Regions from separate parts of the Neobacillus sp. NPDC097160 genome, predicted to be linked through region 1. Evidence: riboswitches for the same ligand, from Rfam matches in the RefSeq annotation. Region 1 holds a riboswitch; the other holds the start of a gene.

The links. A riboswitch is a leader RNA that binds a small molecule or an ion and turns the genes downstream of it on or off. The one in region 1 is predicted to bind S-adenosylmethionine.
Region 2: another riboswitch for S-adenosylmethionine. It lies ahead of ACIQXV_RS02100 (homoserine dehydrogenase); the one in region 1 lies ahead of metK (methionine adenosyltransferase).

Annotation. Positions count from the first base shown of each region.
Region 1 is NZ_JBIWDU010000023.1:59,006-71,625, reverse strand. Features, by position in the region: gene ACIQXV_RS25915 (DUF1540 domain-containing protein) at 1-62, opposite strand, end outside; gene ACIQXV_RS25910 (metal ABC transporter substrate-binding protein) at 184-1,128, opposite strand; gene ACIQXV_RS25905 (beta-class carbonic anhydrase) at 1,334-1,897, shown strand; gene yidD (membrane protein insertion efficiency factor YidD) at 1,894-2,121, opposite strand; gene ACIQXV_RS25895 (S-ribosylhomocysteine lyase) at 2,264-2,737, shown strand; gene ytzI (YtzI protein) at 2,810-2,986, opposite strand; gene ACIQXV_RS25885 (DUF6154 family protein) at 3,096-3,353, opposite strand; gene ACIQXV_RS25880 (hydrolase) at 3,569-3,886, shown strand; gene ytkD (RNA deprotection pyrophosphohydrolase) at 3,973-4,440, shown strand; gene ACIQXV_RS25870 (ABC transporter permease) at 4,453-5,259, opposite strand; gene ACIQXV_RS25865 (ABC transporter ATP-binding protein) at 5,234-6,016, opposite strand; gene ACIQXV_RS25860 (ABC transporter substrate-binding protein) at 6,038-7,054, opposite strand; gene ACIQXV_RS25855 (alpha/beta hydrolase family protein) at 7,186-7,980, shown strand; gene ACIQXV_RS25850 (DUF2584 domain-containing protein) at 8,038-8,280, shown strand; gene pckA (phosphoenolpyruvate carboxykinase (ATP)) at 8,342-9,928, opposite strand; SAM riboswitch class I at 10,192-10,330, shown strand; gene metK (methionine adenosyltransferase) at 10,532-11,731, shown strand; gene asnB (asparagine synthase (glutamine-hydrolyzing)) at 11,992-12,620, shown strand, end outside.
Region 2 is NZ_JBIWDU010000002.1:24,905-37,524, reverse strand. Features, by position in the region: gene carB (carbamoyl-phosphate synthase (glutamine-hydrolyzing) large subunit) at 1-1,985, shown strand, start outside; gene argF (ornithine carbamoyltransferase) at 1,979-2,947, shown strand; gene ACIQXV_RS02125 (argininosuccinate synthase) at 3,030-4,241, shown strand; gene argH (argininosuccinate lyase) at 4,448-5,824, shown strand; gene ACIQXV_RS02115 (carbon-nitrogen hydrolase family protein) at 5,943-6,797, shown strand; gene ACIQXV_RS02110 (GNAT family N-acetyltransferase) at 6,885-7,565, shown strand; gene ACIQXV_RS02105 (GNAT family N-acetyltransferase) at 7,570-8,241, shown strand; SAM riboswitch class I at 8,317-8,428, shown strand; gene ACIQXV_RS02100 (homoserine dehydrogenase) at 8,504-9,499, shown strand; gene ACIQXV_RS02095 (glycosyltransferase family 2 protein) at 9,681-10,970, shown strand; gene ACIQXV_RS02090 (glycosyltransferase family 2 protein) at 10,990-11,676, shown strand; gene ACIQXV_RS02085 (DoxX family protein) at 12,006-12,509, shown strand; gene ACIQXV_RS02080 (YfhD family protein) at 12,618-12,620, opposite strand, start outside.

The DNA of each region.
Region 1 (12,620 bases):
CATTTATTTCCTTTAGCCCAAAACGTGCAGTTATTTACTTCACATAAAACATCCTGTGCCATTCGTATCACTCCTTAAAGTTTCGGTAATACAGTAATAGCATTTGATGTTTTACATAACAGCATCCATGAGAGTGAAAGGAAACAAGTTTAGGATTTGGGCAATAAACCAAATATTGCACCATTAATTATTTAAAGCTGTTTTTAATGTATCAAGATTTGCCTTCATCAATGAAAAATAAGTTTCTTTATCTTTAATGTTATTTTGGGATAAAATAGCCAGATTATGAATCGGCAATGCCCTTGCACCAATTTCCTTTTGGACGACTTTACCAAGTTTTGATTGGACATTTTGTTCAAAAAGAATATAGTGTAAACCGTCATGGTCGGCGATTGAGATGATTTTCTCAAGTTCTTTTTGTGTTGGTTCATTGGTTGTCGAGAGACCTGAAATACTAATTTGTTCAATGCCATAACGGTTTTCCCAATATCCAAAAGCGGCATGTGTCACAATAATTTTTTTATGCTTCGCAGTTGAAATGGTCTGCTCGTATTCACTGTTCAATTCATCTAATTCTGCTGCCAGCTTTTGATAATTTTCATTGAAAAGTTCTTTGTTTTGCGGCATCTTTTTTGCTAGTGCATCACGAATAACTGCAGCCATCTCTTTTGAATAAACCGGGTCAAGCCAAACGTGCGGGTTTACATCACCGTGGTCATGGTCGTCATGCCCTTCGTCTTCCTCAGCAGCATGCTGATCTTTTGGTAATTGCAGTTGATTAGCCGTAGGAACTAAAGTTACATCTTGATTTTTTAATGTCCCTTTTGCTTTTTCCACAAAACCTTCAAGACCAAGCCCAATGTAGAAAAATAAGTCTGAATCGGCTAAATTCATCATATCCTTTTGCGATGGTTCAAATGTGTGTTCATCGGCACCTGGAGGATAGATGGTTTTTACGTCTACATATTTACCGCCAATTCGTTCAGTAAAATATTGAAGTGGGAATACTGTTGTATAAATGGTTAATTGATTCTTTTTTTCGGGTGACTGGTTTTTGTCATTCGAACAGGCGGATAAAATAAGGCTTAAAGGTAATAAAAATGAAAGAAGAAAGATAATTTTTTTCATAAAGACTCCTTAAAGATGTATTAAATCGGATTAATTACGATTTATAATCGAAAAATTTTTTATCTTCAAAAAAGAGATAAGTGCATAATACGGAACGATTCCGATTTCCATATGTATCTTACAAAAAAAATAGCCTAAATGCAAGTATAAAATTTGTTTCAAACAAGGAATATTATGTATGCTTATATAGAAAGGCGGTATTAAGATGACAATATTGAACGAGATTTTAGACTACAATCATAAGTTTGTAGAAGACCATGAGTATGAGAAATATGAAACAACGAAATTCCCGAATAAGAAGATGGTAATCCTAACTTGTATGGATACACGTTTGTTGGAGTTATTGCCAAAAGCATTAAACTTAGGAAATGGGGATGCCAAAATCATTAAAGATGCTGGCGCACTTGTGTCGCATCCTTTTGGAAGTGTGATGAGAAGTATTCTGGTTGCAGTATATCAATTAAAGGCACAGGAAGTTTTAGTAATCGGACACCATGACTGCGGCATGAGCGGCATGAAACCGGAACCTGTAATTGAGAGCATGAAAGAGCGGGGAATAACTGACGAAACCTTTGATACACTTTCCTATTCAGGTATCGACATTAAACAATGGCTACAAGGGTTCGATAATGTGAATGATAGTGTTGCACACAGTGTAGACATGATTAAACATCATCCATTATTGCCAAAAGGTGTTCCTGTTCATGGGTTAGTGATTGATCCTAAAACAGGAAAACTTGATTTAGTGGTGGATGGTTATCAAGATTAATGCTCCTTTTTTTCAGGAACAGGATCAATTCCTCCGGGATGAAAGGGATGACATTTTAAAATTCGCTTAATGGTGAGCCAGCCACCTTTTAAAGCGCCAAAGCGTTGAATTGCTTCTACTCCATAATGCGAACAAGTAGGATAAAATCGGCATGTTGGTGGTTTTAATGGTGAGATGGCAACTTGATAAAAACGAATAATCGAAAGAAAGATTTTTTTTAACATGGATTTGTCTCCTTATTATTATTTACATCCACCATATCACAGATTTAAATGTAGGTCTAAAATGTTAATTATAACTAAGTGGATGAAAAAGGTCGGGATTTGGTGTATGATGATAAATAGATAAGAATAAGGAGTGATATTCATGCCTTCAGTTGAAAGCTTTGATTTAGATCATAATGCCGTTAAAGCCCCTTATGTGAGACATTGTGGTGTCCATAAGGTAGGAAGTGATGGTGTTGTTAATAAATATGATATCCGTTTTTGTCAGCCGAACAAACAGGCAATGAAGCCTGATGTGATTCATACACTTGAGCATTTGCTAGCATTCAATATTCGTAAGCATTCTGAAAAATACGACCACTTTGATATTATTGATATTTCTCCAATGGGCTGCCAAACTGGTTATTACCTTGTTGTCAGCGGCGAACCTACTGTTGAGGAAATCATTGATCTTCTTGAGGATACAATGAAGGATGCAGTTGAAATCATCGATATCCCTGCTGCCAATGAAAGACAATGTGGTCAAGCGAAGTTGCACGATTTAGAAGGTGCCAAGCGCCTAATGCGCTTTTGGCTTGAGCAAAGCAAAGAGGATTTAAAACAGGTTTTTGCATAGAAAAGCGGAAGCGCCTTGCCATAGTGGTGGAACAAAATAAAAAAATCCTATTCACTTAGAATAGGATTTTTTTTACGCATTCCTTTGGGCTTGATCAGATTCCTGGTGTTTGTTCTCCTCGTTCAAATAAGGATTATCTTCTAATGAATCCACACTATGTTTATAGGAGTATGCTTTTGAGGTGGTAATAACCGCCAGAAGCAAAACGACGATGACAATAATAATACTAACCACTAAGACCGTATACATGTCTCTTCCCCCCTTTACCACTCATTGTACCATGAATTTGGTTTAATTAAGGACGAAAGTGCACAAAAAAGGAAGCAATCATGCTTCCCTGGAATGATGATATGTAAAATCAATGAATATTTCTTGGATAAAAAGTATGTGCTCGATGTTGTCCGTACTCTTCTTGGGCAAATTTCCCCTTTAAGCTTTCGATTAGGTAAAGTCCCATTAAATCATACAGTTCTTGTTTATCCATCTCTTGGATTAATGCAAGAAGATCTTCATGTGACATCTCTTCTAAAAAGGCGAATGTCAGCATGTCAATATCCTCTTCATCCCCCGTTAACTTGTTTCGATACATTTCATATAATTCATCGACTAATTTCATTACAACACCTCCTGGTTAATATTGTTTATACTTATTGAATACCCATAAAAGAAACAAATCATCCCTGCCTTCCTACTTTAAAATTGACTGAAAAATCTGTTTTCTTGAATGTATGTTTATTATATCGTATTCATTTCTAAAAAATGAGTCGAAATTTGAAAAAGAATAATTTTTTTCTATTTGTACATTACTAAAGAGTAAAAGGGGATGATGCAATGGACGAACAGAAGAAAATGTATTATATTGATGTTGGAACCGGACATATAACAAGGAATGCCACCAGCTCTACATGGAGCTATAAAATTCAAGCAAATGATGAAGAAATTACCCAATTACGCGAGCTGTTTGACCAAAACTATTCAACAGAATGGAAAAACTTTTTTCGGGCCCATGTACCATATGTTCAATATCATTATGACCGGGAAAACGATGCCTACGATAGTACGATTCAACAAGTGTATGGTATGCTGCATAAACTTGGTGATGATGAAGCGAAAAGTCATATTGATAGCATGAATATATTACCGAAATAATACTTTTCAGGGAAATCCTAACCTTTAGGATTTCCCTTTTGTTGTTTATAATTATAGCATAATGAAAAAATGGAGCGAGTAAATTTATGAAACAGTTTTTAGATCGGAACGGAAACAAGGTTGAACTTTCTTTTTCCCATGGTGCCTTCGAAGAGGAAGTAATGCATGTGCTGGTTATCTGCAAAAATAATGATGGTTGGTTTTTAACGAATCATAAACAACGCGGTCTTGAATTTCCCGGTGGAAAAGTGGAATTAGGGGAAACACTTGAAGAGGCTGCTCGACGCGAGACCTTTGAGGAAACCGGGGCCATTCTTGACGGCTTAGAATTTATTGCTGAGTATAGGGTATCTGACCACAATGGATCATTTGTAAAGGCAGTTTTTTTCGGAACGGTTAAAAGGGTGGAGAAAACCAACACTTACTTTGAAACAAATGGCCCTGTTGCCCTTAATGGCGACATTTTGCAGCTGCGGTTTGGAGATAACTTCAGCTTTATCATGCAGGACGAAGTCATCGAAGAATGTATTAAACAAATTCTCAAAAAGGAATAGCCGCAATCGTCACTATTCCTTAATGAGTTTTTTCTCTAAAAGCTCCACAAGCTGATACATAATTGTTGCAATAACAGCAATGACTAAAAGCGATAAGAATACAAGTGAAAAATTAAATACTTGGAAGCCGTAAATAATCATGTAACCAAGGCCGCGGGACGATACCAGGAATTCTCCAACAATGACACCAACCCATGACAAGCCGACATTCACCTTTAAGGTCGAGATAATCGTTGGAAAACTTGCCGGGAGAATGGCTTCTTTAAAGCATTGAAGCCTTGTTGCTCCAAATGTTTGCAGCACTTTTAAATAGTTTGGGTCTACCTCTTTAAACGAAGTATAAACCACGATGGTCGTGATGATGATTGAAATAATCGCACCCATGGCAATAATTGATGGATATCCCGGACTTAGCGCGACAATTAAAATGGGGCCGAGTGCCACTTTCGGCATGGCATTAAGTACAACAAGATAGGGGTCAAGAATCTTCTGTACCAGCGGTGACCACCAGAGAATGGCAGCTAATATCGTGCCCAGCAAGGTACCAAGAATAAAACCAAAAATGGTTTCGGTTAAGGTTACACCTGTATGTGTTACTAATGACCCATCCTGTATTTTATTTAAAAATAGGTTCCATATTTTAGACGGTGAACTGAAAATCAACGGGTCAATCCATTGCTTTTGGCTTGAAAGTTCCCAGCTGGAGAAAAAAACAATAAAAATGACTGCTTGATAAAACCGAACCCATCTTCGTTCGATTAGTAACGAATGAATGTAGTTTTTATGGAGGAGTTCAAGTCTTTTCTTTTCCTGGCTCAAGAGACTCCAACTCCTTCCATATGGTTTGAAAGATGCTTGGGTATACCTCATGATTTCTAGCCTCAAATGGTGACACCTTTTTTAATTCCTCCGGCATATCAAAAATTTTATGGATTCTGCCCGGACTGGGTGAAAGCAAAAAGATGCGATCACTCATGGCAATAGCTTCACCGATATCATGGGTAACAAGGATGGCCGTCTTACCATATTCAGCTAATGTTTGCGACACTAAATCCTCTAACTTAAGCTTAGTTTGATAATCAAGGGCGGAAAAGGGTTCATCAAGCATGAGTAATTTAGGTTCAGTAGCAAGCGTCCTTACAAGGGCAACCCGCTGTCTCATTCCGCCGGATAATTGCTTTGGCAGTTGTTTTTCCACACCTAAGAGACCGATCTGGTCTAGCAGGTTTAATGCGGCGGATTTGTTTTTTTCATTTAGCTGCTTTGATAATTTCAGGCCCATCAGGATATTTTCTTCTATCGTTTTCCAGGGAAACAAATAATCCTGCTGGAGCATATAACCGATTTGATTTTTAGACGTAGTTACGGGTTTATTTTCTAACAAGACTTTTCCTTGGGTCGGCTTAAGTAAACTTGAAATGATTGAAAGCAGGGTCGTCTTACCACAGCCACTTGGGCCAAGGAGGGAGACAAATTCCCCTTCCTCAACCGTAAATGTTATATCGGAGAGGGCCGTGGTGGCAGAGGCTTTGGTGAAATAGGTATGATGTATATCTTGAACGTGTAAAAAGCTCATATAAACGGCCTCCCTTTCCTATTATTTTTTAATGACTTTTTCAGCAATCTCTGTGTTGACAAGCGTTTTATGATCAACTTCTTTTGGAAGCTCTCCCGCTTCCCTCATGATACTCTGAAGATTGTTCCATTCTTCTTCGTCTAAAATCGGGTCTGCTGCAAACGAGCCTTGGCTCTTATAGCGCTCGACAACCGTTGTCATGATTTCAAGGTCTGTATCAGGGAAATATGGTTCAACCGCTTTAGCAATTTCCTCAGCACTATGGGATTCCACCCATTTTTGTGCCTTGTAAACGGCTCTTGTGAATTTTTCAATTGTTGCTTTATTTTCTTTCATAAAGCTTTCTTTCGCCATAAAGGTGGTATATGGGACATGGCCGGATTCTTTTCCAAAGGAAGCAACAATATGGCCTTTTCCTTCTTTTTCAAAAATACTGGCCGTGGGTTCAAATAATTGCACGAATTCTCCTGTGCCTGAGGCAAAAGCATTGGCGATATTCGCGAAGTCGATATTTTGGATTAATTTTAAGTCCTGATGGGGGTCAATGCCATGTTTTTTCAAAACAAACTCACCGACCATTTGCGGCATGCCGCCTTTACGTTGACCTAAGAACGTTTTTCCTTTTAATAGATCCCATGAGAAATTGTCGATTTTATCCCTGGCAACTAGGAATGTGCCGTCGGTTTGGGTTAGTTGTGCAAAATTGATGACCGGATCATTTGCGCCTTGAGCGTAAACATAAATGGATGTTTCTGATCCAACTAGGGCAACGTCTGCTCCACCCGAGATAAGGGCTGTCATTGTTTTATCGCCACCAGGAGTAGTCGTTAGGGTGACATCCAACCCTTCAGCCTTGAAAAATCCTTTTGCCAGTGCAACATATTGCGGTGCATAGAAAATGGAACGGGTCACTTCTGCAATACGAACTTTTTCCAATTTCTTTGTCTCTGTTTTGGAATCAGTGTTACAAGCGGCTAATGAAAACATGAGAATAGCAATGAGAAGAAAGGAGAAACTGAACTTTAACGATTTTTTCATAAAATGAACCTCCTTCAATACCGTTAAGAAATCTGGGCTATTTGCCTAAGATATCGTATGAAAAGTAGAAAAATATGTGAATGCCCAGTTATAATAAATTTTAATAAGTTTGATAAAGGAAGGATTGGCAGATGAAGATAAATAATGGGGAAATCCTTGAACACATACGCTTTCCTTCGCCAAATCCTAATGTTGAATTAACGGTTATTACCTATTTTTCAAATGGATTAAGGGTGAAAGGGCTGCTTGCGGCACCGATTGGTAATGAACCGATGGATGGGTTCCTATATTTACGCGGCGGCATTAAAAATGTTGGAAAGGTTCGTCCCGCCCGAATTGCCCAGTTTGCTTCAGAGGGTTTTATTGTATTTGCGCCTTTTTATCGTGGCAATCAAGGCGGGGAGGGGAATGAGGATTTTGCCGGGGAAGACAGAGAGGATGCATTTTCTGCTTATTTGCTGTTGAAATCTATTTCTAGGGTACGTAAAATCCATATCTTTGGTTTCTCACGCGGCGGTGTGATGGCGCTGTTGACAGGGATCCAGTTCCCCGAAGCAGCATCTGTTGTTACCTGGGGCGGAGTTAGTGACATGACCCTAACGTATGAGGAAAGGAAAGATCTACGGAGGATGATGAAACGGGTTATTGGCGGTACCCCTGAGAAGTTTCCGGAAAGTTATCAGAAGCGGACGCCATTATTTGAACTGGAAAGATTGGCTGCACCTGTCCTAATTATTCATGGGGTAATGGATCATAATGTTTCCGTGGAGCATGCCTATCGTCTTGAAAGAAGGCTTAGAGTCCTGGACAAACCGGTTGAATGCTGGTATTTTGACGAATTTACTCACTATTTTCCGCCTGCAGTGAATAGAAAAGTCGTTGAGGATTTATCAAAGTGGATGAAAAACCATAGCAAAAGATGGTAATATATAGTTAATAGTTAATAGTTAATAGTTAATACAAGCAGAGGAGCGGATTTTTTTATGGGTATGCCTCTTGAATTGAATACCATGATTGTGACAAAAGGCAGGGAGAAAAGAGTAGGGGAAAATCTTTTTGTGCTAGTAAAGGAAGGATACAGGCTCTATCCGATTGAAATTCCCATTGATGTAAAGAAAACGATGGACAGTGATTCAAGCGGATCCGCATTGATTAAAAAAGTGGAATGGGAAAACAACAGTACAACGCTAACCTATCAATTAGTATCATTAAATTCGACGAACTAAGCAGGCAGGCCTGTGGACATAAGAAAGCCCATATCCAATTGATATGGGCTTTTGCGTATATTTAAACAACAGGGCCGCCTTTTTCTTCAATTTCGGAAGATACATCATTAAACTTCTTGAAGTTTTCACGGAACTTTCCGGCAAGTTCCTTTGCCTTCGCCTCATAGGCCGCAGGGTCTGCCCATGTTTTATTCGGCTGCAAGACTTCATCTGGTACACCGGCAATATGAAGTGGAATATTTAAGCCGAAAATTTCATCTTTGACTGTTTCGACATGGTTGAGTTCGCCTTCGAGAGCGGCTTGCACCATTGCTCTTGTATAGGAAAGTTTCATCCGGCTGCCGACTCCATATTCTCCGCCAGTCCAGCCTGTGTTCACTAAAAAGACATTGGCATTGTGTTCCAATATTTTTTCACCAAGCATTTCCGCATAACGGGTCGCAGGAAGCGGCAGGAATGGTGCACCAAAGCAGGTGGAGAAGGTGGCTTCAGGTGATGTTACACCACGCTCAGTTCCGGCAAGCTTTGACGTGTACCCACTTAAGAAATGGTACATGGCTTGTTCTTTCGTTAATTTTGAAATTGGAGGCAGCACACCAAACGCATCTGCAGTTAAAAATACAATCGTGTTTGGATGACCGGCAATGCTGGGCTGAATAATATTATCAATCGCTTCCATAGGGTAGGCCGCTCTCGTGTTCTCGGTCAATGTTCCATCATCATAATCAGGGATTCTTGATTCTTGATTTATTGTTACATTCTCAAGGACTGTTCCAAAGCGAATTGCGTCAAAGATTTGCGGTTCCTTTTCACGCGAAAGATTAATGCATTTGGCATAGCACCCACCTTCAACATTAAAGACCCCATTGGATGACCAGCCATGCTCATCATCACCAATCAACCGTCGATTAGGATCGGCTGATAAAGTGGTTTTCCCTGTTCCGGATAAACCGAAGAATAAGGCAACATCGCCTTCAAGACCGACATTCGCAGAACAATGCATTGAAAAAATATTATTTTCAGGCAGCAAATAATTCATGACTGAAAAAATGGACTTTTTCATTTCCCCAGCATACTCAGTGCCGCCGATTAAAACAATTTTCCGTTCAAACGAAATGATAATAAAGGTTTCCGAGTTCGTACCATCAACAGCAGGATTGGCTTTAAAATTGGGTGCAGAAATAACCGTAAATCCGCCATCATGTGAAAGTAACTCATCTTCAGATGGGCGAATGAATAACTGATGTACGAATAAATTATGCCACGCATATTCATTGACCACCTGGATGGGTAAGCGGGATTTTTTATCAGCTCCAGCAAAGCCTTTAAATACAAAAATTTCATTTTGTTGTTTTAAGTACTCAAGAACCTTATAATATAGGCTAGTGAACACCGCTTCAGAAATTGGCTGATTCGTCGGTCCCCAAGCAATTTTATCTTTCGTTGCCTCTTCCATCACAATAAATTTATCCTGCGGTGAACGACCTGTATATTTGCCAGTAGAGACGCGAACGGCTCCCGTTGCGGTTAACGTTCCTTCATTGCGGGTTAAGATTTTTTCGACTAATTGGGGAACGGATAATTGTAATTGAGCATTACTTTCTTGTAAAAGTTGATTTAATTCATTTGGAATATGAACAGAATTCATTTACGGAAACCTTCCTTTATTTTGGTTTTTATTATCATAATATTGATAAATAGTATAACACATTTAGAGAAATAGTCTACACTATTAAATGAATTTAGGTTACATTTTATACATTATTCAAATAATTTATAATCAGTCATGACAATAATTTAGATTATGAATAAATAATGAAATCTTCCTTCCTCTACTCCCTGAAAATTTCTTGAAAAACTTATTGACAGTACTCATCATTTTAGCGTATCATTCTGATTTGAACGGATACTCTCTTATCCCGAGCTGGTGGAGGGACAGGCCCAATGAAACCCAGCAACCTGCAATACGAAAAGAATGACCGCTTAACAGGTCCTTTTCAAATGCGAAGGTGCTAATCTGACGCAAGGCTTCAGCCTTGAACGATAAGAGTGAAAGGCCCGGAACAACCTTTCCTCATTATGGTAAGGTTTTTTGTTTTGTATAAGTCCTTTTATGAAAAGAGTTTCTAATAAAAATCCTTTGTTTATTTCATACTAAGGGAATGAGTACCGTATCAATTCACGAGGTTCGAGAAGTATTCCTGTAACCTTCATAAAACCTCGATGATCTCATATGATAGGAGGAATTCAGATGTCAACAAAACGTCGTTTGTTCACTTCTGAATCAGTAACTGAAGGTCATCCGGACAAGATCTGTGACCAAATTTCTGATTCCATTTTAGATGCCATTTTAGAAAAGGATGCAAATGCCCGTGTTGCTGCTGAAACATCGGTAACAACCGGATTAGTTCTAGTTGCCGGCGAAATCACGACTTCTACTTACGTGGATATTCCAAAGATTGTTCGTGAAACGGTTAAAGGTATTGGTTACGATCGTGCTAAATATGGCTTTGATTCCGAAACTTGCGCTGTGTTAACTTCCATTGGTGAACAAAGTCCTGACATTGCCATGGGTGTTGATCAGGCCCTTGAAGCACGTGAAGGATTAATGTCAGATGAAGAAATCGAAGCAATTGGAGCAGGTGACCAAGGCTTAATGTTTGGTTTTGCTTGTAATGAAACCAATGAGCTTATGCCTCTTCCAATTTCACTAGCACACAAGCTTGCTCGCAAATTAACAGAGGTGCGTAAAGATAAGGTTCTTGAGTACCTTCGTCCAGATGGGAAAACGCAAGTAACCGTTGAGTATGATGAAAATGACAAACCGGTTCGCATTGATACCATCGTTATCTCAACTCAACATAATCCGGAAGTAGGGTTAGAGCAAATTCAACGGAACTTGAAGGAATATGTCATCAATCCGGTTGTTCCACAAGAACTTATTGATGAAAATACAAAATATTTCATTAACCCAACAGGCCGTTTCGTTATTGGCGGGCCACAAGGGGATGCCGGTTTAACTGGCCGTAAAATTATTGTTGATACGTACGGTGGCTATGCTCGCCATGGCGGCGGTGCCTTCTCCGGTAAGGATCCTACAAAAGTTGACCGTTCTGCTGCCTATGCAGCACGTTATGTTGCTAAAAACATCGTTGCAGCTGGCCTTGCTGACAAAGTCGAAGTTCAGCTAGCCTATGCCATTGGTGTGGCACGCCCAGTTTCGATTTCTATTGATACGTTTGGCACTGGAAAGGTAAGTGAAGATGTTTTAGTTGATCTTGTAAGTGAAAACTTTGACCTTCGCCCAGCAGGAATCATTAATATGCTTGACCTTCGCCGCCCAATCTACAAGCAAACAGCTGCATACGGCCATTTTGGACGTACAGATGTTGACCTGCCTTGGGAGCGCACTGATAAAGCAGAGGCTTTACGCGGGCAAGCAAATTTATAAAATAGAAAAGCGAAAGCGCCTCGGCGCTGCAGCTAGGCAATAAAAGCAGTGGGAGTTGCATATTTAATGTAACTCCCGTTTTTATTTTTTCGTCTATTTTCTTGTTCAGTAAATGGTTAACTGGAATAAAATGTTTAAGTAGGCCAAAAGAAGTGAAAACTGAAGATACTTTAATTTCCTATTGTTCACAGTGCATTTTTTATAAAAAAAGTGGTAGTATTAGAGAGGTTTTATTTTTAATGGAGTAGGTGAGGTACATAATGTGTGGTTTTATCGGTTGTGTACACGACAAAACACAAAACTATAGTGACAAGCAAAAACAAGAATTTAAAAATATGAATGATATTATCACCCATCGCGGACCGGATGATGATGGCTTTTATTATGATGATCATATTCAATTTGGTTTTCGCCGCTTGAGTATTATTGATATTGAGAGCGGCCATCAGCCGTTAACGTATGAAAATGAACGCTACTGGATTATTTTTAACGGTGAGGTTTACAACTATGTTGAGCTACGTGAAGAACTTCTTAAAGAGGGCTTATCATTTGCGACGAGCTCCGATACAGAGGTCATTATCGCCCTTTATAGTCATTTAAAGGAAAAAGCGGTGGAAAAACTGCGTGGGATGTTTGCCTTTACCATTTGGGATAAGCAAGAACAGACGCTTTTCGGGGCACGCGACCCGTTTGGAATCAAACCGTTTTTCTATTTTGAAGACGGCGAAAGAACGTTCTTTGCTTCTGAGAAAAAGAGTATTCTGCTGGCATTAGAAAATGATGTTTTAAATTATGATTCCTTGCAGCACTATTTGACCTATCAATTTGTTCCTGAACCGAATACGTTGTCAGAGGGAATTCACAAGCTTGAGCCTGGTCATTATTTTAC
Region 2 (12,620 bases), on a different contig from region 1:
TACGTGAAGGAGTCCTTTTTGAACTGCTTGAAAAGGCCAATGATCAACGATTATTTATTATTGCTGAAGCATTCCGAAGAGGGATCTCACTTGAAAAAGTTCAACAGTTGACCGAGATTGACCCATGGTTTTTGCACAAAATTAGCTCAATCGTTGCGTTAGAAAAAGAACTAGCCTCCTATCAATGGAGTAATGTTCCCATAACACTGCTGAAAGAAGCAAAACGAAATAATGTTGCTGATAAGCTGTTAGCGCAAATGTTTACGATCCCGGAAAAACAGGTCAGAAACAAGTGGAAAGAACTCAACTGGAAGCCAGGTTATAAAATGGTTGACACTTGTTCTGCAGAGTTCGATGCTGTAACTCCTTACTACTATTCGACTTGGCACGGCTTTGATGAAGTAGAAATAACGGACAAGAAAAAGATTCTCGTTATTGGCTCAGGTCCGATTCGGATTGGCCAGGGCATTGAATTTGATTACTGCTCCGTCCACACCGCAAAAGCCATCAAGAAAAAAGGCTATGAGGCAGTTGTCATTAATAACAATCCGGAGACTGTTAGTACCGATTATTCTATAGCTGACAGCCTTTATTTTGAACCACTTGCTGCTGAAGATGTCCTTCATGTTATTGAAAAAGAGCAGGTTGAAGGTGTATTGATTCAGTTCGGCGGACAAACGGCAATTAATTTGGCACATGAGTTAAAAGAAGAGGGCGTCAACATTTTAGGGACAACAGTTGAAAATATAAATCTTCTTGAAGATCGAAAGGAATTTTATCAGCTTTTAGAAGACTTAAATATCCCGCATATCGAAGGTAAAACCGTTTCCCAGCCGGAAGAACTAATTGAGGCTGCGGCTACTCTTGGCTACCCGGTTCTAGTACGGCCATCATACGTTATCGGCGGTCAAGCGATGTTTACGATTTTTTCAGAAGAGGAATTAAAGCAGTATATCATTCAGCTGGAGGAAAATTCTCATGCTGAGATGTGGCCGTTATTAGTCGACAAATTTATGCCTGGGCTTGAGTCTGAGATTGATGTGATCAGTGATGGCTGCACAATCGTTATTCCGGGAATTTTCGAGCATGTTGAAAAAGCCGGTGTTCACTCTGGTGACAGTATTTCGGTGTTCCCGCCAATCTCGATGTCTGAAAAAACTAAAGAAACCATCATTCATTATGCAGAAAAAATTGCTGCATCAGCACCAGTGATCGGCATGATGAACATTCAATTTGTTATTTATGATGACGAGGTATATGTGCTAGAAGTAAATCCACGTTCGTCAAGAACAGTGCCGATCATTAGTAAAGTAACAAGTATTCCAATGATTGAATGGGCTGTAAGAGTCCAATTAGGAGAAAAGTTAACCGATTTATCTGAAGTTCAAGGTTTGCTCCCTGAGCCGGATTACTATTCCGTCAAAGCTCCCGTATTTTCATCAAGTAAGCTGAAAGGCGTGGATCATGTGCTTGGCCCGGAAATGAAGTCCACAGGGGAAGTTCTTGGGATGGGCGTAACGTATCAAGCAGCACTTGAAAAAGCGTTTCCCGCGCTTGGGGAAAATACAGAAGAAAATTATCTGTTTTGTTCTATATCTGATCGAGAAAAACCGGCAAGTCTTTCTATTGTTCAAGAACTTTGCCAACTCGATTATAAGATTGCTGCGACAGAGGGAACAGCGAGGTATTTTCAAAACAATGGGATTCCTGTTGAATGTGTAGTCAAGGATGAAAAAGAAGTAAATGAACTTTTCAGAAACCAGCCCATTAAGTCTGTCATTAATATTCCGAACCAAGGACGACAAAAGCAAAAATTTGGTTTTCAAATTCGTGAGCATGCTGTACGTTACAAAGTCCCTGTGTTTACACATTTAGATACAGTTGAGGCGATCATCGGATTACGTGGTCAATTTTTATCAGACTCTGAAGTTCTAACAGTCCGTGAGTTTTACGATTTAGAAAAAAGGGGTGCAAAAACATGGTAGAAACCTATAAAGTAAGTGAAATAGAAAAAACACAATTAAAAGGGAAAGATTTTTTACAACTCTCCGATTTCAGCACAGATGAAATCCTCTACATGCTGGATATGGCACAGGAATTAAAGGCATTGCAAAAACAAGGTAAACCACAGCCGCATTTAAGCGGAAAGGTGTTAGGAATGATTTTTGAAAAATCCTCAACCCGTACAAGGGTATCGTTTGAGGTCGGCATGTTGCAGCTCGGCGGCCATGCCATTTTCCTAAGCTCGAAAGATATCCAGCTTGGAAGGGGAGAGAGTATTTCCGATACAGCGAAGGTATTATCCCGCTATGTAGACGGTATTATGATTCGAACTTTTTCACATGATTCGGTCGAAGAATTAGCTAGTCACGCAACTGTACCTGTTATAAACGGATTAACAGACCTCCAGCACCCAACCCAGGTGTTGGCAGACCTGCTGACCATCTTAGAGCATAAAGGTAAATTAGCCGGCTTAAAGCTGTGTTATATCGGTGACGGCAATAACAATATGGCCCATTCATTAATGGAGGGCGCGGTCAAAGTAGGAATGGATATAAGCATCGCAAGTCCAGCCGGATATTTGCCTAATGGAAAAATTACCGAAAAAGCCATTCAGGCTGGTAAATTGACAGGTAGTCAAATTGTGGTAACAAATGATCCGATTGAAGCTATTAAGGATGCGGATGTCATCGTCACAGATGTTTGGACCAGTATGGGTCAGGAAGAAGAAACTGCATTAAGATTAGAGGCATTCCGAGGCTTCCAAGTTAATGAGAATTTATGCAAGCATGCGAAAGCCGATTTTATCTTTTTACACTGTTTACCGGCTCATCGAGGCGAAGAGGTTACCGCGGAGGTCATTGATGGCTCTCATTCAGTCGTATTTGATGAAGCAGAGAATCGCCTTCATGCACAAAAAGCAATTTTAAAACTTTTATTAACTTAATTGTTTCATTTTTTATGAGAATTGTTGTATAATAATTCTATTGTTTGAATAAAAATTCATAAAAAACATGAGGAGAATACAGATGACGAAAGAAAAAATTGTTTTAGCATACTCCGGTGGTTTAGATACATCGGTTTCCGTTAAATGGATCCAAGAAAAATATGGTTATGATGTTATTGCTTTAGGTCTTGATGTTGGTGAAGGTAAGGATCTAGAGGCAATCAAAACAAAGGCACTGAATGTTGGTGCCGTTAAAGCCTATATCGTGGATGCGAAGGAATTATTAGCGAAGGAATATATTTTACCAGCCCTAAAAGCTAATTGTTTATATGAAGGAAAATACCCGCTATCCTCTGCCCTTTCTCGACCGCTTATTTCAAAATTATTAGTGGAGGTTGCAGAAAAAGAAGGCGCTGCAGCTGTTGCACACGGCTGTACTGGAAAAGGGAATGACCAGGTTCGTTTTGAAGTATCAATCCAAGCATTGAATCCAAGCTTAAAAGTAGTTGCTCCGGTTCGTGAGTGGGGCATGACCCGTGATGAAGAAATTGCCTATGCCGAGGAAAACGGTATTCCGATTCCTGTTGATTTAGACAATCCATTTTCGATTGATGCTAATATCTGGGGGCGTGCCTGTGAGGCAGGTGTGCTTGAGGATCCATGGGAAGAGGCGCCGGAAGCAGCATTTGATTGGACGAATCCGATTGAATTAACACCAGATGCAGCGGAATATGTAGAAATTGAATTTGAACAAGGTGTCCCTGTTGCCCTTAATGGCGAACAGCTGCCATTAGTTCAATTAATCGAAACCTTAAATGAGCTTGGAGGCAAGCACGGTGTTGGCCGAATCGATCATATTGAAAATAGATTAGTAGGCATTAAATCACGTGAAGTATATGAAAATCCGGCAGCGTTAATTTTAATCAATGCGCATAAAGAATTAGAGTTTTTAACTTTAACTCGTGAGGTCACTCAATTTAAAACACAGGTTGAACAGCAGATGGCAAAAATTATCTATGAAGGCCTCTGGTATTCACCAATAAAACCGGCCCTTGATGCCTTTATTAATGAAACGCAAAAGACCGTTTCCGGAACGATTCGTGTCAAGCTTCATAAAGGAAATTATACCGTTGTTGGCAGAAAATCGCCGCATAGCTTGTATAACGAGGAACTAGCAACCTATGCAAAAGGCGATGCGTTTGATCATAATGCAGCAGTTGGTTTTATTAAGCTTTGGGGCTTACCAACGAAAGTATATTCAGAGGTAAATAAAAAAGAATCGGTTGTAAAATAATTTGGACAGTGCCCCCGAAGCTAAATTTCGGGGGCAAACTTCTATTAAATGTAAGGTATTTTGCGATTCGCTGATATAATTGAAAATTCGCCGATATAGTGGTCGAATTCGCCGATATAATCAAAAATTCGCCGATATCCACTCGAAATTCGCCGATAAAATTTATAAATACTAAAATTTGCCCAGTTTGAAGGGAGAAAACATACATGTCTAAGCTATGGGGCGGACGTTTTACGAAAGAAACGAATAAATTGGTGGAAGAATTCACTGCTTCTATCAATTTTGATCAAAAACTAGCAAAAGAGGACATTGCCGGCAGCCTTGCCCATGTACAAATGTTAGGGGAATGCGGCATTATTCCAGTAGAGGATGTCGAAAAAATTAAGGATGGTCTTCTATCGATTAAACAGATGGTAGAAAATAATGAGGTTGAGTTCTTAGTAGAAGATGAAGATATTCATATGAATATCGAAAAATTATTGATTGAAAAAATAGGCCCTGTCGGCGGCAAGCTTCATACGGGCCGCAGCCGAAATGACCAAGTGGCAACGGATATGCATCTTTATTTACGTACAAAAACAACGGAATTAATTAAATTGCTTGAGGATGTCCAGGGAGCATTAATCGGGCAGGCGAAAGAGAATGTTCAAACGTTACTTCCGGGGTACACACACTTGCAGCGTGCCCAGCCGGTTTCCTTTGCCCACCATTTAATGGCTTATTTTTGGATGTTTGAACGCGATAAAGAGAGATTAATAGACTCGCTTAAACGAATTAATTGGCTTCCACTTGGCTCCGGGGCATTGGCCGGGACGACCTTCCCGATTAACCGTGAGCGTGTAGCCGAGCTGCTAGGGTTTGAAACGGTGTATCCAAATAGCATGGATGCCGTTAGCGACCGCGACTTTATACTTGAATTTTTATCGATTGGTTCCATCATTATGACCCATATTTCAAGACTTTCTGAGGAATTGGTCATTTGGTCGAGCCAGGAGTTTCAGTTCGTGGAGCTGGATGATTCATTTTGCACAGGTTCAAGTATTATGCCGCAAAAGAAAAACCCGGATGTTCCTGAGCTTCTAAGAGGGAAAACCGGCCGCACATATGGTAATTTGATTGGCCTATTAACCGTTTTAAAAGGCTTGCCGCTCGCGTACAACAAGGATTTGCAGGAAGATAAAGAAGGCATGTTTGATACAGTGGAGACACTAGAAGGCTCATTAAAGCTGTTAGCACCAATGATCGAGACGATGACCGTCAACAAAGATGTAATGCGTAAAGCTATTAATAATGATTTTTCCAATGCCACAGACATTGCCGATTATTTAGTACGAAAGGGGTTACCATTCCGAGAAGCTCATGAAGTGATTGGAAAAATTGTTTTATACGCGATTCAGGCTAATAAATTTTTGCTAGATTTAACTTTCGAAGAATATCAAGGATTCAGTCCATTATTTGAAGAAGACATTTATAAAGTACTGGCTCCTGAGCATGTAGTTGCCGTCAGAAACAGCTTTGGCGGAACAGCCCCTGAACAGGTGATGAAGCAAATCTCGCTTGCCGAAGGGAAACTGCAAGAATAATTGATGTTAAATGCCCGCTACTTGGCGGGCTTTAATTATTTAATTAAGGGATGAAGTTTGAATAAAATACTAAAATATTAGATAATTCCTTTAAAAGAATCAAAACTGGAGGAGAAAAATGAAACTAAGAGTATCTGTTGTGCAGTACCATCTGCATACAATTCAATCCTTTGAGGAATTCGCCGCACAATGCGAGCATTACATAAAAACGGCTGAAGAATTTGGTGCGGAGTTTGTCCTGTTTCCGGAATTCTTTACCACCCAGCTCCTCTCCATTGGCAGCGAACAGGGGCAAAGTCTAACGATCGACGACCTGCCAAGCTTTACTGAACAATACCGTGAACTCTTTTCGAATTTTGCAAAACAAACAAATATGCATATTATTGCAGGAACACATGTTATTAAAAAGGATGATCAGCTCTATAATACCGCTCATTTATTTTATCCAGATGGGAGGATCGGTGAGCAAGCTAAGCTGCATATTACCCCAACAGAAGTGAACGAGTGGAATATGGCGCCAGGGGATTCGTTTCAAATATTTGAAACGGATAAAGGAAAAATTGCACTGCTTACTTGCTATGATATTGAGTTTCCGGAAATTGTCCGCATGGCAAAAGCTAAGGGTGCCGATGTCATTTTCTGTCCATCCTGCACAGATGATCGTCATGGTTTTCATAGAGTACGATATACAAGCCATGCCCGCGCAGTGGAAAACCAAGTATATGTGGTCTTAACAGGAACTGTCGGTTCACTGCCAACAGTCGATTTTATGCGGGCAAATTTTGGCCAGGCGGCAATAATAACCCCAAATGATATCCCATTTCCGCCAAAAGGCATATTGGTAGAAGGGGAAATTAATAATGATATGGTTGTAACAGCCGATCTGGATTTAGAACTTTTATATAAAGTTCGCGAGCACGGCTCGGTCACAACCTGGCGTGACCGCAGAACAGACCTTTATACCGATTGGTAATTAGAAAAACTTGGGGCTTACTTTTAGCGAAGCCCACTAGCAGATGAATGTTGTAGCTAGATATAACAAGGGGTGTGAAACCAAACCGTGTATCGAAGTGAATTTTATGTATATGACCAGGGTCAGCCCGTAAAGGCGATCATTCGCAATTACACCAAAAATGATTTTGATCAGCTCATTGAAATCCAGTCTGAATGCTTTCCACCGCCTTTCCCAGCCGAATTATGGTGGAATAAACAGCAGCTAACGAATCATGTAACCATTTTTCCAGATGGTGCGCTATGCTGTGAAATTGCAGGGAAACTGGCTGGTTCGCTCACAGGTCTTTGTGTCGAGTTTGACCCAAATAATCTCAATCATTCTTGGGAAGAAATCACCGACAACGGGTACATCCGCAGCCATAATCCGAATGGCGATACATTGTATATTGTCGATATCAGTGTTCGCCCACAATACAGGAAACTAGGGCTAGGTAAATTAATGATGCAAGCGATGTACCATATAGTCATTGAAAAGGGATATGCCCGACTGCTGGGCGGAGGCAGGATGCCAGGCTATCATAATGTGGTTGATCAAATGACCCCCAATGAGTATCTAACAGCGGTCATTAGTGGAGAATTAGACGATCCCGTCATTAGCTTTTTGCTACGGTGCGGCCGTGTACCAGTCGGCATTGCAAAAAATTATCTCGATGATGAAGAGTCCTGCAACAATGCAGCCTTAATGGAATGGAAGAACCCGTTTAAATCACAAGAAGGGGGCGTATAAGCCGATGGAATATAAAAGAATAACCAGTATTGGAGATCCCAATTTTAAAAAGCTTCATGATTTAATGAAAGAAATTTTCCCACCGGAAGAAGTATTGGAATATGACCATTGGAAAGAACCGTTGGAAGACCCAAGCATTCGTGTGTTTGTTGCCACAAAAGCAGACCAAGTTGTCGGAGCAACGGAATACCGATATTACCCCGATTGGAATATTGCTATGACGGATTTTACCATTATCAGCGAACCGGGATTAGGGCTTGGACGATTTTTAGCGCAAAACCGTTTAAAGGATTTAAACCAGCTTGCCAAAGAAAATGGCAAAGTGTTGTTCGGAATGTTTGCAGAAATCTATGATCCTTACCGAGTAGAACATCACGAATTTGGCGGCGTTAAGGTGATGGACCCCTATGTGCGCCGGGAAGTATTGTCGCATTTAGGCTATAAGCGCCTTGATCTTACTTATGTTCACCCTTCTTGGGAAAATACTGGGGAGGCTGTAGAGGGACTTGATTTGTGTTTCATGCCAACAGATGATGAGTTTGGTCAATTACCAGCCGCTTTAGTAAAGGATTTTCTGACTACTTACTATTCGGTTTTATCCAATAAACCGCAGAAATGGCTCCAGATGATTGAAAAAATCACGACAATAGAATCAATCGCTTTATTACCGTTATAAAAATCTATTGACATTGACAGAAGATTCAGCTAACATTCTCTTTATAACTTGGTAAATTAATGAAACTAAATACAACTCTTATCCAGAGCGGCGGAGGGACTAGGCCCGATGAAGCCCGGCAACCTTCAAGGTATTCCTTGAAAAGGTGCTAATTCCTGCAGGTTATTTTTAACCTGACAGATAAGAGGAGGATTCTGCCCTCTTCTTATGAAGAGGGCTTTTCCTGTTTTAAAAAAAATATCTAAATAGGGGTGGATGGACAATGACTGTAATAAAAGTGGCAATCCTAGGTTTTGGAACAGTTGGGGAAGGTGTTTATCGGACGATTCAATCACATGCGGAGGAATTAACAGCGGTATTGGGTAAAAAGGTTGAGGTTGCCGCTGTCCTAATAAAAAATAAGCAGAAGGAAAGAAACGTCAGTGAGGATGTTCTCCTTACTACAGATTTTGAAGACATTCTAAATATGCCGGAGCTTGATATTGTCATTGAAGCCATCGTGGACAAGGACCCAACATTTTCATTTTTGAAAAAGGCCATCGAACGGGGATGTCACATTATTACAGCGAATAAAGAGATGTTTGCCCATCATGGACAAGAGCTGCTCGAGCTGGCAGAAAAAAATAATGTATCGGTTGGTTTTGAAGCAACGGTAGCAGGGGGAATCCCAGTAATTCAAACCTTTAGACAATTATTAAACATCAATCGCATTCAACAGGTTCAAGGAATCTTAAATGGAACTTCGAATTTTATCCTGACCGAAATGCGGGAGGGTAAGCAGTCATTTGCCGAAGCACTAAGCTTAGCCCAAGAAAACGGATTTGCTGAAGCTGACCCGACAAATGATATTGAGGGCTATGACGCCTTTTATAAAGCGATGATTCTTAGCCGGATTGCCTTTGGAGAGGAACCAAACTGGCATGATGTTGAGCGTGAAGGGATTACCGCTATTACAAGTGAATTAATTGAAAAAGCTGAAGAATTAGGCTTACGGTATAAACATATTGCCCAAATAAGTAAGTCGGGAAATCAGATTAAAGCAACCATAAAGCCGGTCCTTGTTGGAAAGGAGCATCCATTTTACCATGTGGAAGGGGTTCAGAATGCTGTCAGTGTCCACTCTGATATTGTGGGTGAAATCACGCTGCAAGGACCAGGTGCTGGAATGTTTCCAACTGCAAGTGCTATCATCGAAGATTTGGTTTATGTGTGTAAAAACAATGCACCAGCCCCTCGACTAACGGCATTAACAACATGATAGAAATTTCTCCAGAAAAAAAGAGTCCTCAAGCTCTTTTTTTCTTTGCTTTCAATAAAAAATAAACGAAATTAACAAAACTGGGCTCAAGTTTAGTCAAAACTAAATGGTAAACATATTGTGTAAAAGCTCGACCAAATGGACTAGTTATTTGATAAAACAAAAATTGAAGGGGTGCGTCATGTCAGGAAGTTTTAAAAAAGAAAGTACACAAAAAGAAAGTACACAAAAAGAGATGATGCAAAGTCCCCAAAAAAGTAACACTGAAGGTTCATCGGTAAATAAAATTGATCAAGACATTGAAGTCAGTGTTATTATGCCGTCACAAAATAAATATCCACTTAATCTATTTTCCCTCTATTCACTTGAACTCCAAACCTTTAATCCTGCAAAAATGGAAGTCATCTTTATTAATGATGCCTCAACAGACCAAACGGAAGAAAAACTAAAAGGCTACTCTCCGCCCTATCACTTTAAATATATCCATAGTAATCAAAAGCTGGGAAGAGCAAAGGTCAGAAATTTAGGTGTTCGTTCTGCAAGGGGAAGCATTTTGATCTTTCTAGATGCGGAAATGATCACGGAACCTGATTTTGTTGAAAATCACTATAAGTATCATCAATCCAAAAATAACGTGATTTTGTCAGGGGTTATGCATTCCAAAGCACTATATACATGTGTTTTCCCCAGTTTCTCTGAGCAAAAAATAGACACCATTGCAGATTTAACAAAAAATAATAAAGAAATATATACGAGATTCCAAAATCGTAAAACCCATTATGATGAACCATATTCATTATTAGAGAAAAGCGATTTCGCAAGAAAAACCTATAGGGATTTAGCGTTTAAATCATTTCCATGGTTTCGGCAGATTATCCGAAATTTCAGTGCAGATTTAGAAGGGTTTGCATTTCCATGGATGGCCTTTCTAACAGGGAACGTCTCTATACGGAAAGAAATGATCGTTAAGGCAGGAGGATTTGATGAAGAGTTTTTCCATTACGGTTACGAAGATTGGGAATTAGGATACCGATTATACAAAATGGGTGCTCAAAATATTGTCAGCGATCAATTATTCACCTACCATCAGGAGCATCCGGTTGGGGAAAGCAAATGGAGAGAGGCAGTCGGGAACTTTGGCCTTTTTACGATAAAACATCATGATGTTGATATCCTCATTCTAGGATTAGAGCTTTCTGGACTCACGGATTTATTAACGATGAATAATATCCTAAGGGAATATAAAATACTTGGAAAATCTAGGCCGGAGCAATTTCAAAAATTCGAAGAAAAATTCATCCTCATCCTTGAAACCATTATTCTTATGCTCCAGGTCGATATCCGTCATTTCAATATCTTAGGGGCTGCAGGCTTCGGCTCAGAGGATCGAAAAGAGCTCCTTAATGATATAAAAAGTCTAAGCGACTATCCTAATTTAACAAACTTTATAAATCAAGTTATAAAATCATAATCATAGAAGGAGTGAAAAAGTGGTTTCCATTATAACGTGCACCATAAGAGAAGAAAGTATCGATAATGTTTTTAATAATTATCAACAGCAAACCTGGCAGGATAAAGAGTTAATTATAATCTTGAATAAAGACACGATAGATATTGACCGATGGATCAAAAAGGCAAGGAATTATCCAAATGTACAGGTATTTCAATTACATGAAAAAGCAGCCTTAGGCGACTGCTTAAATTTTGGGGTAATGAACGCAAGCTATGACATTATAGCGAAATTTGATGATGATGACTATTACGGTCCTGAATATATTTCCAGTTCAATGGATGCGTTTAATAATAAAAAGGTTTCGATTGTCGGCAAAAGCTCGTACTATATTTATTTCAAAAATAAAAAGGCATTAATACATGTTAAAGGTACTGAAAACTCAGTTACGGATACTGTTGCCGGTGCGACTTTACTTTTCCGTAAAGATATATTTTATTATGTCCGCTTTGAAAAGGTGAATCGTGCCGAAGATTACTTTTTTATTGATCAATCTAAAAAAGAAGGTTATCAAGTTTATTCTACCGATCCCCGCCATTTTGCTGTCATTCGCCAAGACTCAGAACAACACACTTGGAAGATTTCTGATGAAGATTTGATGGAATGGGGCGACTTAGTCGGTTATACAGATGATTATCAGTCAATCGTGTCAAAAAGCAAGACATAAGAAAATAAGGAGAGGCTCTGAGATGAAATGGACTAAAAAAGAGACAGCATCACGTTTTAGATGCCGTCTTTTGAGTTTCTAACATTAGCAACTTATTAAGTTCACATTCTATTCAAATTTCTAACATTAATATGTTAAGAAACTGTGAAAGTCGTTGTCATTTTAATAACGGCAGAGTATATTATAAGTGTAGAGAAGATAGTGAAACAATTCACAAACCTTCACTACAAGAAACAGCTAGCTGATCGCCCCTAGTCGAAATGGGGAAAGAAATTATTTTTACATTAATTTGTGAATTATTTCACAAAAATTAATAGGAGATGATTGTGATGAGATGGTATAAAACCCCTCAAGCAGCAGTTGTGTGGACAGTATTAAGGGTATGGCTTGGATTACAATGGATTGAGGCAGGTTATCATAAATTAACAGGCGGATTTGACGCAGGTGGATTCTTAAAAGGAGCACTTGCAAATGCAACTGGTGATCATCCAGCAGTCCAAGGCTGGTACGCAGATTTCTTACAACAATTCGCAGTACCAAATGTTCATATCTTTAACGTTTTAATCCCTTGGGGAGAATTATTGGTTGGTTTAGGATTAATCATTGGTTTAGCTACTATCCCAGCATTAATTGCCGGAGCCTTCATGAACTTAAACTTTATGCTTGCAGGAACAACTAGCACAAACCCAATTCTTTATACTGCAGCAATGATTTTATTATTCGCAGGAACTGGTGCTTATCTCTTTGGTCTTGACCGCTACACAGTACCATTTATCAAGGGCTATTTCAAAAAGGTTCATGTAAAAGGCGTTAAAATGAATCATCAGCAGTAACGAGTTCTATATGTAAACCTCTCGATAGAACTTACAAGTTTCCCCCTTTAATAAGCTTGAGAAGCAGGGCAATCCTGCTTCTCTTTGTTTGAAGACTTTTTTTTACCTCTA